One region of the Enterococcus sp. DIV0724b genome, then DNA from elsewhere that is predicted to be linked to it. Evidence: riboswitches for the same ligand, from Rfam matches in the RefSeq annotation. Region 1 holds a riboswitch; each other region holds the start of a gene.
What was found. Region 1 has a riboswitch for magnesium ahead of mgtA (magnesium-translocating P-type ATPase). Riboswitches for the same ligand answer to the same signal wherever they lie in the genome.
Positions count from the first base shown of each region.

Region 2: it holds a riboswitch for magnesium, as region 1 does, so the genes downstream of both, IGJ02_RS03820 (LCP family protein) here and mgtA (magnesium-translocating P-type ATPase) in region 1, are expected to answer to the same signal.
Region 3: it holds a riboswitch for magnesium, as region 1 does, so the genes downstream of both, IGJ02_RS09795 (phosphatase PAP2/LCP family protein) here and mgtA (magnesium-translocating P-type ATPase) in region 1, are expected to answer to the same signal.

Region 1 covers NZ_CP172890.1:1,386,145-1,389,407, reverse strand. Annotated here, with positions in the region: gene mgtA (magnesium-translocating P-type ATPase) at 1-1,161, opposite strand, end outside; M-box (ykoK) riboswitch at 1,279-1,449, opposite strand; gene IGJ02_RS06440 (LysR family transcriptional regulator) at 2,068-2,949, shown strand; gene IGJ02_RS06435 (LysR family transcriptional regulator) at 2,976-3,263, shown strand, end outside.
Region 2 covers NZ_CP172890.1:808,852-812,114, reverse strand. Annotated here, with positions in the region: gene IGJ02_RS03825 (FAD-dependent oxidoreductase) at 1-648, opposite strand, end outside; gene IGJ02_RS03820 (LCP family protein) at 814-1,728, opposite strand; M-box (ykoK) riboswitch at 1,905-2,073, opposite strand; gene IGJ02_RS03815 (DUF4303 domain-containing protein) at 2,339-2,836, shown strand; gene IGJ02_RS03810 (DUF4809 family protein) at 2,926-3,263, opposite strand, start outside.
Region 3 covers NZ_CP172890.1:2,120,241-2,123,503, forward strand. Annotated here, with positions in the region: gene IGJ02_RS09795 (phosphatase PAP2/LCP family protein) at 1-1,370, opposite strand, end outside; M-box (ykoK) riboswitch at 1,631-1,798, opposite strand; gene IGJ02_RS09800 (ABC transporter ATP-binding protein) at 2,047-3,263, opposite strand, start outside.

The sequences.
Region 1 (3,263 bases):
AAGACCCGTTTGAAAATAACTATTTAAAAAGGCTGATTGCAACACTTCTCGATCTTCTTGACATGACGTATTGTAATGATATTCTAAAATCACCTTATCTTGGGTTAATGTCCCCGTCTTATCTGTACATAAAATATCCATGGCACCAAAGTTTTGAATGGCATTGACGTTTTTCATGATCGTGCCCTCTTTTGCCATATCTCTAGAGCCTTTAACTAAATTAGTCGTAACAATCATTGGTAACATTTCTGGCGTAAGACCAACTGCTGTCGCAATCGCAAACATCAACGCTTCACTCCAATTGCCTTTTGTGATGCCATTGATCAAAAAAACTGCTGGTGTAATGACCATCATAAAACGAATCAACAACCAAGTCGTTTTATTCACACCTAATTCAAAGCTGGTTTTTTTCTCATCATCCGCTACATCTTGGGCAATTTTTCCAAATAATGTATTGTCACCCACACGAACGACTACACCTACTCCGCTACCACTAACTACATTACTTCCTAAAAATAGTAGATTTTCATAATCTGTTTGGTTATTATTGGTTGAAACAAAATTTTTAACTTTTTTTTCAACTGGGAAACTTTCACCCGTCATAGCTGATTGTGATACAAATAAGTCTTTTGCATGAATCAAACGAAGGTCTGCTGGAATCATATCTCCAGCTGAAAGTTTCACTAAATCCCCACAAACTACTTGATCCATAGGAATTTCCATTTCTTTATTTTCTCTAGTGACTGTTGCAGTGATTTGGATCATATTTTGTAGTTTATTGACAGCGTTACTGGACTTAACCGATTGGACTAATGTCATAGTGCCACTCAATAAAACCATAACAAGCATGATCAAAACGCCGGCAATATCTTTTTCACTTGGCTCCGCATAGACATATTCGGTAAAAAACGAAATGGTTGCCAGAATCATTAATACCACAGTAAACGGTGTGACATAAGATTTTATGACAGTATAGACAATTGATTTCTTTTTATCATCCGTGATTTTATTGACGCCAAACTGTTCTTTTGAACGCTGGACTTCTCTGGCTTTCAACCCATCCCACGAAGAGGAAAAACTTTCTAAGACTTTATCAATAGATAGATTTGCTAATTTTTGATAAGCTTTTTCATGGATCATGTTCTTCATTTCTTTTTGCATCTGGATTATCCTCTTTTCTTTTCGTTGATTTCTGCTTGATCGAACTATCTTCTGGCACCTTAACCACATCCTTTCCACACAAAAAGAGCGCACTGAAAACTCAGCCCGCTTTGCCGTGAGTCTTCGTAATCGTTGAGTTTTGGCACTGTACAACGTAAAAAGCATCTGCTTTTAGCTACCTTAAGAAAAGCCTTCGTTCGACAATTCCTGTTCTACCCATTGGCGTCTCTCGACATTTTTGGGCAGTAGCCTGTGTTTGTATAGGAGCCTCACCTAACAAGAAGAATTACACTGTTATTCTAATGATTTATACTAGTATTTTATAGACTAAAAAAATTATATAGCTATAACTTTTTTTGAATGTAGTTTTAATAAGTCTTTAGATTTATGCGAAATCATTAAGAAAAAAGAATATATTTATAAATAAAACTGAATAGTCTTTTTTTATGTTTTTATTTATGATAGTTGTATAAACGAACTTCCCAACTTCGTTTATGCATAAATCCATACTCCTTTTTACAAAGTAAACTCTGATAAATCCCACTTCGTCTTTCCTGCGAGGTGGGATTTATGGTCTCAATGATTTTTATACCTGATTACCTAAAAAGGAATACCACTATAAGTAAAATGAAATAGTTTAACTTTGTCTTCAAGTCTATAATGAATGAGTAAATAACTTATTTACAGTGCATAAGCAAAAAAGTTCATCATTTTTTTATCAGTTAGAATATACTGATAGAAGCTCTTTCAATTGGTTTGCTATCACCAATTGAAGGGGCCTTTTCCTTTTTCATTTAATGTACTATTAATTTTTTATTTAGTTTTAAAAAAAAACAACTATTTCAGAAAAAATTATTTTATCTTGTAAGAGACGAGTTTTTTTATTCGAATGAAGGGGATGAGCAAATGAAACTAAAACATTTAGATTATTTTTTAGCATTATGTAAAAATAAAAGCTTCACAAAAACTTCAGAAGAATTAGGCATCTCTCAACCTTATTTAAGCACTCATATTCGAGAATTAGAGCAGGAATTGAATGCACAATTAATAACTAGAGATTACGGTAATAATACGTTAACACCTGAAGGGATGGTTTTAAAAAAAAGAGGGGAAAATATTTTTCACGAGTTTGAAATGGCTATTGATGAAATTAATCAGCTTGTTCATAGTGGCGAAACTGCACTTATCAGAATTGGAACTAATTTGGCTGACACTGATTATCTAATGGCAAAATTATTAACTGACTTTCACACGAACTATCCTTCTGTTTCAATCGATTATTGCTATTATAACAATCTAGAAGAAGTTTTGGAAAAAGGAGAAATTGATATAGCAATCGGAATCCTCTCTGAAACAAATCCTAAGATAATGAGTGACTTAATTTTATCTGAATCATATGTGCTTTTTATCAGTAATAACAACAAATTTTCTGACTTAGATGAAGTCTCAGCGGAGCATTTACTTCAAATCCCGCTAATAAATTATTCCAATCAAATTTATGAAAAAATAGTAATTGATTCTTGGATAGAAACAGCTCATCCTAAACTTAAATACAATCATCATTATGAACTACCTTCAACAATATCCATTTTAAACTTAGTCGATCAAGACTTTGGTGTAGCGCTTTTACCATACTCCTTAACAGATTCACTTCCTAATTACTTGAATGTTAATTCTGTTGAAATCATCGATGGGCCTTTTAGAAATATTTCTATTGGTTATGCCTCAAGTTTTACACGTTCTAAGACACATGACTATCTAATAAAGCAACTTCAATTTATCTTTTAATTTCCCATTGAAAGGAGCACGAAATCATGGAATTAACTCATTTAAATTACTTTTTGGCCCTCTGCGAACAAAAACAATTTACTAGAGCCAGTGATATACTAGGCATCTCACAAGCTGCACTGAGTAAACAAATAAGAAATCTCGAAGATGAAATCGGCACTTCGCTATTTTATAGAAATGGTTCTGAATGTCAACCTACTCCAGCTGGAAAAATATTGGAAAGACATTGTTGGCGCATCAAACAAGAAATGTACTATATTGGTGAAGAAATCAACGATTTGTCTGATACAGCTGAATCTAACATTACAACGATC
Region 2 (3,263 bases), 580 kb from region 1:
GGTATCTGTTACTTTTTCAACAGTCTCATTAAAATGGAAAATGACCCCTCGAGCGCTCATTTCTGCTTGTACGGGCCGGATCATTTCTTCATCAAAATACTTGAATAATAAATAATCCATCCGTTCAAACAGATGCACTTCTTTGCCTTTTTTCAGCAAAGTATCAGCCGCTTCCCCACCTATTTGGCCACCGCCGATCAATGCGACTGTATTACTATTTTCCAAATGTTCGATTGCGTTTACTACTCCTTGTAAAAATTTATATTTTAAAACCTTTTCTGAATCACTACCGAGAATTTTCTGGGACCACTGACTAGAACCTGTTGCTAAAATCAGTTTGTCAAATGACATAAAAAAATCAGATTCTTGTTTTTCATACTTAATAATACGCTGTTTTGAATCCATACTGACGACTTCTGCGTTTAACAACAAAGAAATACCGTTATCTACTAGCTGTTCTTCTGAAATGAACTGAGCTGTTTCAATAGGACCGATCGTTTCATTGAAATACAGATTGATTCCTCCAGGCAAATAACCTATTGTTTGTTGCTTATCAATTAAATGGATTTCAGCCTTGGGATGTTTTTTTCTAATCGCTAAAGCAGCAGATACTCCCGCAAATGAAGCCCCTATAATCACGACTTTCATAGTAGAATCCTTCTTTCTAAAATAGTAAACCGTTTTCTTAAAGAATAGCATACGCATGCACTTATCGCATAGAAAAAAGCTAATTTGTTTGAGTATTATACAAAAAAACTCGTCTACTCACTATGTAAGAGAGCAAACGAATTTTTTAATTGTACAATTGTATTTTTAATTATCCTTCATGAACTCCTGAATCGCTTCAGCATTCTTCTGTTCATCAAGCTCGATCACGCTTCCAGATTCAGTATAATCATTAAAGTTCCATGTCCCCTCTACAGGAACTGATAATGATTTTAATGGCTTCACTTTTCCAGAAAGAAAATCTTTCGCCAAATCGATCAATAAACTTGTTGGTACATTTGTATCAATTTTCCCAACCATTTTTCCAGCAACTTGAGGTAGTTCCCATACTGGAATCAAATCTTTAGACTGCTCAACTAAAGCATCCATCACTTGTTGTTGACGTCTGATCCGACCAAAGTCACCTTCTTCATCCATCCTAAAACGAGCATACTGCAATAAACTATTCCCATGCAAAGTTTGCTTTCCTTTAAGAATGTCTACACCGTCTAAATTAATATCTTTTTCAGCATCGATTGTGACCCCTTTTGGATAAAGTTCATCAATGATGTCACTAAACTCTTTAAAATCCATTACCACATAGTAATTGATTGGTAAATCAAAGTTGGTTTTCAACACATCTTTAGTCATTTGTGCGCCGCCATATGCGTATGCTGCATTTATTTTATCTTGTCCACCATCAGGAAATGTTACATAACTATCTCTCATGATTGAAATCAATTTAGGCTGTTTCGTTTTTCCATCATAGTGAGCCACCATCAACGTATCTGAACGACCTTGATCCTCGTCATCATCTCTCGAATCATTCCCAACGACCATAACAGTTATTTGTTTATCGCTCGTTTGTTCATCTCCAGTAAAGTTTTCATTTTTATTGGAAAGTTTTGATTCACTCTTTTCTTTGGCTGTTTGGAATGAAATCGCCGCATAACAGCCTACACTCACAACTACAAGTAGAATTGATAATAATGTAATCGTCACTATTTTTACAGATTTTTTCATTGTTTATTCCTTTCTAAACATAAAAATTGAATCGATTTGTTTAATCTTGACTAAAATTAGATAATTGCATTTTTTCTTAGCTAAAAGAAAAAATCCCTCACCAAGAATACTCAGCGAAGGGATCAGAATACGGCGACTTAAACACATGGCATTCGCCATGAATTTGCAATTTATCTAGATCTTCTCTTCGTTGAGTTTTAGCACTATATAACGTAAAAAGCATTGCCTTTAGCTACTTTGAAAAACGCCTTAATTCGACGAATCTTGTCCTACCCGTACCTGTCTTTCGACATTTCTGAGCAGTAGCCTGTGTTTATATAGGAGCCTCACCTAACAAGTATTTAATTCATTTTAAACTATAAGCGTATCGAATCACAAAGTCAAATTAAATTTTATAAATGCTGTTCAATTTAAAACTAAGTTATTAAAATATAACTATTCTGTACCTAACACTGCAGTAAAAGTAAATTATGACAACAACTATTTTAAATGAAAAAATCTTTACATTTTCTTAAAAAATACCTATTTCACTTTAAAAAGCAACTTTAGATAGACATTCCTCCCTTTATCTGTTTCAATGTTTAAAAGACAGAACACTTGGAGGATACGCATGGAACACTTTTTAGAAAAACAACAAGAGTACTTTTTTAATTTTTTAACCGATAGCATCGACAACTTTTTATTAGATCATTCCGACGAAACCTTTTATGCATTTGCATTAGACTGTAATATTTATGAAGAAGGTGAAATAAACCTTTGTTTTAATACTGTAGATCTTTGGCAAGAAACAACAAATTATTATGCAAGTAGAGGTCACAGCAACATACAATTAGAAGAAATGAAATACAATTCCAGTGACTGGGATGAAAATCAACGTTTTGCCTCCCTTCACCTATTTGATGATTGGGTGGAAGATGAGCAAGATATTGAAATGGTTCTTGAATGGCTTTGTCAGCAAATAATCCTCTTGACTGACAGCGAAACGTTCGAACGAATCCCAAAAACAGAAGATTTTAAGCTATTGGTTTACGATCATGACGAAACACCTTCTGACTCACAAGAAAGATTTGAAAAAATCGGAATGTCAGAACTTTTTCAAATAGAATAACAAAAAAATGCTTGTTTTTAAGGTTAAAAACAAGCATTTTTTTGTATCTAGTTTCTAAATAAAGCTATGATATCATTCGTTAAAGTAGTTTAAAAACAAAACGCCAATTCTTCCACATTAAAAAAAGCTACTAATATTTCATTCACCTTTTCCACTAATTTCTTCTCGTCCGTAATTTGATCCCTTGTTTCAATTGCCACTGCCCCATTTGTATACGTCAGAAAATCATATTCTTCTTTGAGCGTAACTTGATGATCCTCTTTTTTATATAACGTATAATCATCGATAACATCTATCTCGTATTCACGTTTGTAGCCATTTTTTAACGCTATTGCAGTTATCAAAGAATTGACTGTCAATGCTTCTAAAGGAATAACTTGTTCGTCTATCGTCAATGTATAATTTTCATCCTCAATAATTCCACAAG
Region 3 (3,263 bases), 730 kb from region 1:
TTATCACCAATTACGTCTAGTAATTCTTGATAATGAAAAACACTTTTCATAGAAATTAATTCTTTGGTAAGCTGAATCGTTACTTCCCGCTGTCTTTTTTGTCTCCCATAGTCTCCTAAAGGATCTTCATAGCGCATTCTTGCATATTGCAATGTTTCCCAACCGCCTAAATGCTGCTCTCCTTTTGGATAATGAATTCCTTCTGCATCAAACTCAAAATCATTATTGACAGTAACACCACCAACCGCATCACTCAATGCAGCTAATCCATCCATATTGATGACAAAATAGTGATTGATCGGAATGTCTAAATAATGCTCGACAGTATTGATCATCATCTCATCACCGCCAAAAGAATGGGCATGGTTAATTTTGTCGTATACACCCTCTTTTCCAACGATTTCTACATAAGCATCTCTAGGAATACTTGTGATTGTCGTCTTCTTTAATTGATTATTGACAGTCACGACCATAATCGTATTCGCTCGAAGATCTGTTTTACGCTTTGAATCATTTGCGATCCCTAAAAGTAAAAAACTAACAGGTTTACTATTATTAAGCTCTGCAGGCTTTGTTTTTCGATTCAGCGGCTGATACATTTTGTCAGCCGTTTTTTGAACATTATTAAAGACTGTTGCACCATATACAGAAGCTCCCGCAACGGCCAGTAAAAGTACAGTTAAGCTAGCCAAAATGGTTCTTTGCACAAACTTTTTTTTAGCTTCTCGTGATGTGAATGTTCTATTAAGATACAACCTTTGAAGGCAGATATAAGAAAAATTCACCCAAGAAAAACTTAAAAGAAACCCTGCAATCACATCGCTCGGATAATGAACTCTTAAGTAAATTCGACTCAAGCCAATCAAAAGAACATAAAGAAGCAATACATTTTTTAAAATCCTGTAATTTTTCGTTTTCCTTGGATAAAATGTGTGTACGATCAAAATAACAGAACAAGTTAGACACATGGCTAAAAGAGAATGCCCACTTGGGAAACTGTAAGAGCTTTTCTCGGCTAACTGTTCCACATTAGGTCGTGGCCGAGCAACAAAATTCTTAAGTATAAAGCCTAAAGCACTGACTACTAAAACATTACTGCTCATCCAAACTGCTAGTAGCTTATGCTTATTTTTCCATAGAACAAATGACACGATAAGACTCAAACTAAAAATAGGCACGATTGTAGCAGTTTTTGCAAATAGATTCACGAAACTAGTCAGTGTTTCATTTGGCTTCCAATTAAATTGATAAATCCATGAATCTAAATTTGTAAACCAACTTACATTTTTAACAACTAAAAAACTTAGTAATGAAAAAAGTACAACACTAAAAATAACTGGAGTAAAATTCTTTTCTTTCGACGTATACATGTGATAAATCCCTTCATTCCTATATTCATTAAAAAACTAATCAAACAAGAACCATAAGCATTTCCCAAAAAGACTGCTAAAAGATTCTATTCCCTAATAGATAGGAGCGAATCTTTTAGCAGTCTTTTTTTGCGTTATTCAACCACACTCCAAAAAAACACAAGTAAGTACTAAGACGGTATACATTCAGTAAATAAAATAGTTTTCTAATTTACCAAAAGAAAAAAGCCAAACATTTTTCCTTAAGACGTTTGACTTTTAATCAATCTCATCGTCTGAGTTTTAGCACTATACAACGTAAAGAAAATTTCTTAGCTATTTTATGAAAAGCCTTAATTCGACAATTCCTGTTTTACACATTGGCGTCTTTCGACGTTTCTGCGCAATAGCCTCTGTTTGTATAGGAGCCTCACCTAACAAGGTTATTTATCTATTTATTTGATTAAAGAATAACGCTGGAAAAAAATTTTTTCAAGTTATTTCAAGAGTCTTTATTTTTTCTTAATTTAAAATCAAGCGAATTCAGAAAGATTTATTCTAGCAAATAAAAAAAAAGCGTGGGATAAAACTAAAGAACAGTTTTATCCCACGCTCTAAATCCGAATAAACGGCGAGAAAAAAGCAGCTTATTTCTCGGAGCTAAACGCTTTTGTATCGGCCTCTCTTTTACAAGTTTTTACTCCTCTAACTCTTCAAATTGAGAGTTATAAAGTGACGCATAGTAGCCACCTTCAGCAAGGAGTTCTTCATGTGTACCTTGTTCTTTGATATCGCCGTCCTGCATATAAAGAATTTTATCTGCATCTTTGATCGTTGATAAACGGTGAGCGATAACAAAAGAAGTACGGCCAGCCATCAAGTTATTCATGGCGCCTTGAATCAAGCCTTCTGTTCTTGTATCAACAGATGACGTTGCTTCATCAAGAATCAAAATCGGTTTGTCCGCCAAGATTGCACGAGCAATCGTTAATAATTGTTTTTGACCTTGGGAAATATTTGACGATTCTTCATTTAATTCCATGTTGTAGCCGCCAGGTAACGTTTGGATAAAGTGGTGAACGTGAGCAGCTTTGGCTGCCGCGTAAACTTCTTCATCTGTTGCATCTAGGCGACCATAACGAAGGTTTTCCATGATCGTTCCTTTAAATAACCAAGTATCTTGTAAAACCATCCCGATATTTTTACGTAAGTCTGCACGATTAAAGTCTTTGATATTATGACCATCGATTTTAATCGCACCAGATGTTACATCGTAAAACCGCATCAATAGCTTAACCATTGTTGTTTTCCCTGCACCAGTAGGACCTACGATCGCTACAGTTTGGCCTGGATCAACATGGGAACTGAAATCATTGATAATGATTTTATCGGGTGTATAACCAAAACGAACATGTTCAAAGTCGACCATACCTTTTGCTTTATCGATTTTAACCGGGTTTGGAACAGTTTGTGCTTCTTCATCTTCTTCAAGGAATTCAAAGACACGTTCAGCTGCTGCTGCCATTGATTGAAGTAAGTTAGATACTTGAGCCAATTGCGCAATAGGTTGTGTTAAGTTTCGTACGTATTGGATGAACGCTTGAATATCACCGACTGTGATTGTGCCATTATAAGCTAAGATTCCACCAAAGATCGCTACGGCAACATAACCTAGATTTCCGACAAAGTTCATAATGGGTTGCATCAAACCTGAAAGAAATTGTGATTTCCAAGCTGATTTGAATAAGACATCGTTTTGAGTTTTAAATTCTTTAAGTGAATTTTCTTCATCATTGAATAGACGGACGATGTTATAGCCACCGATTGTTTCTTCTACTTTACCATTGATGACACCTAGATATTCTTGTTGTGTTTTAAAGTATTTTTGCGAATTTTTCACAACAATCATAATTA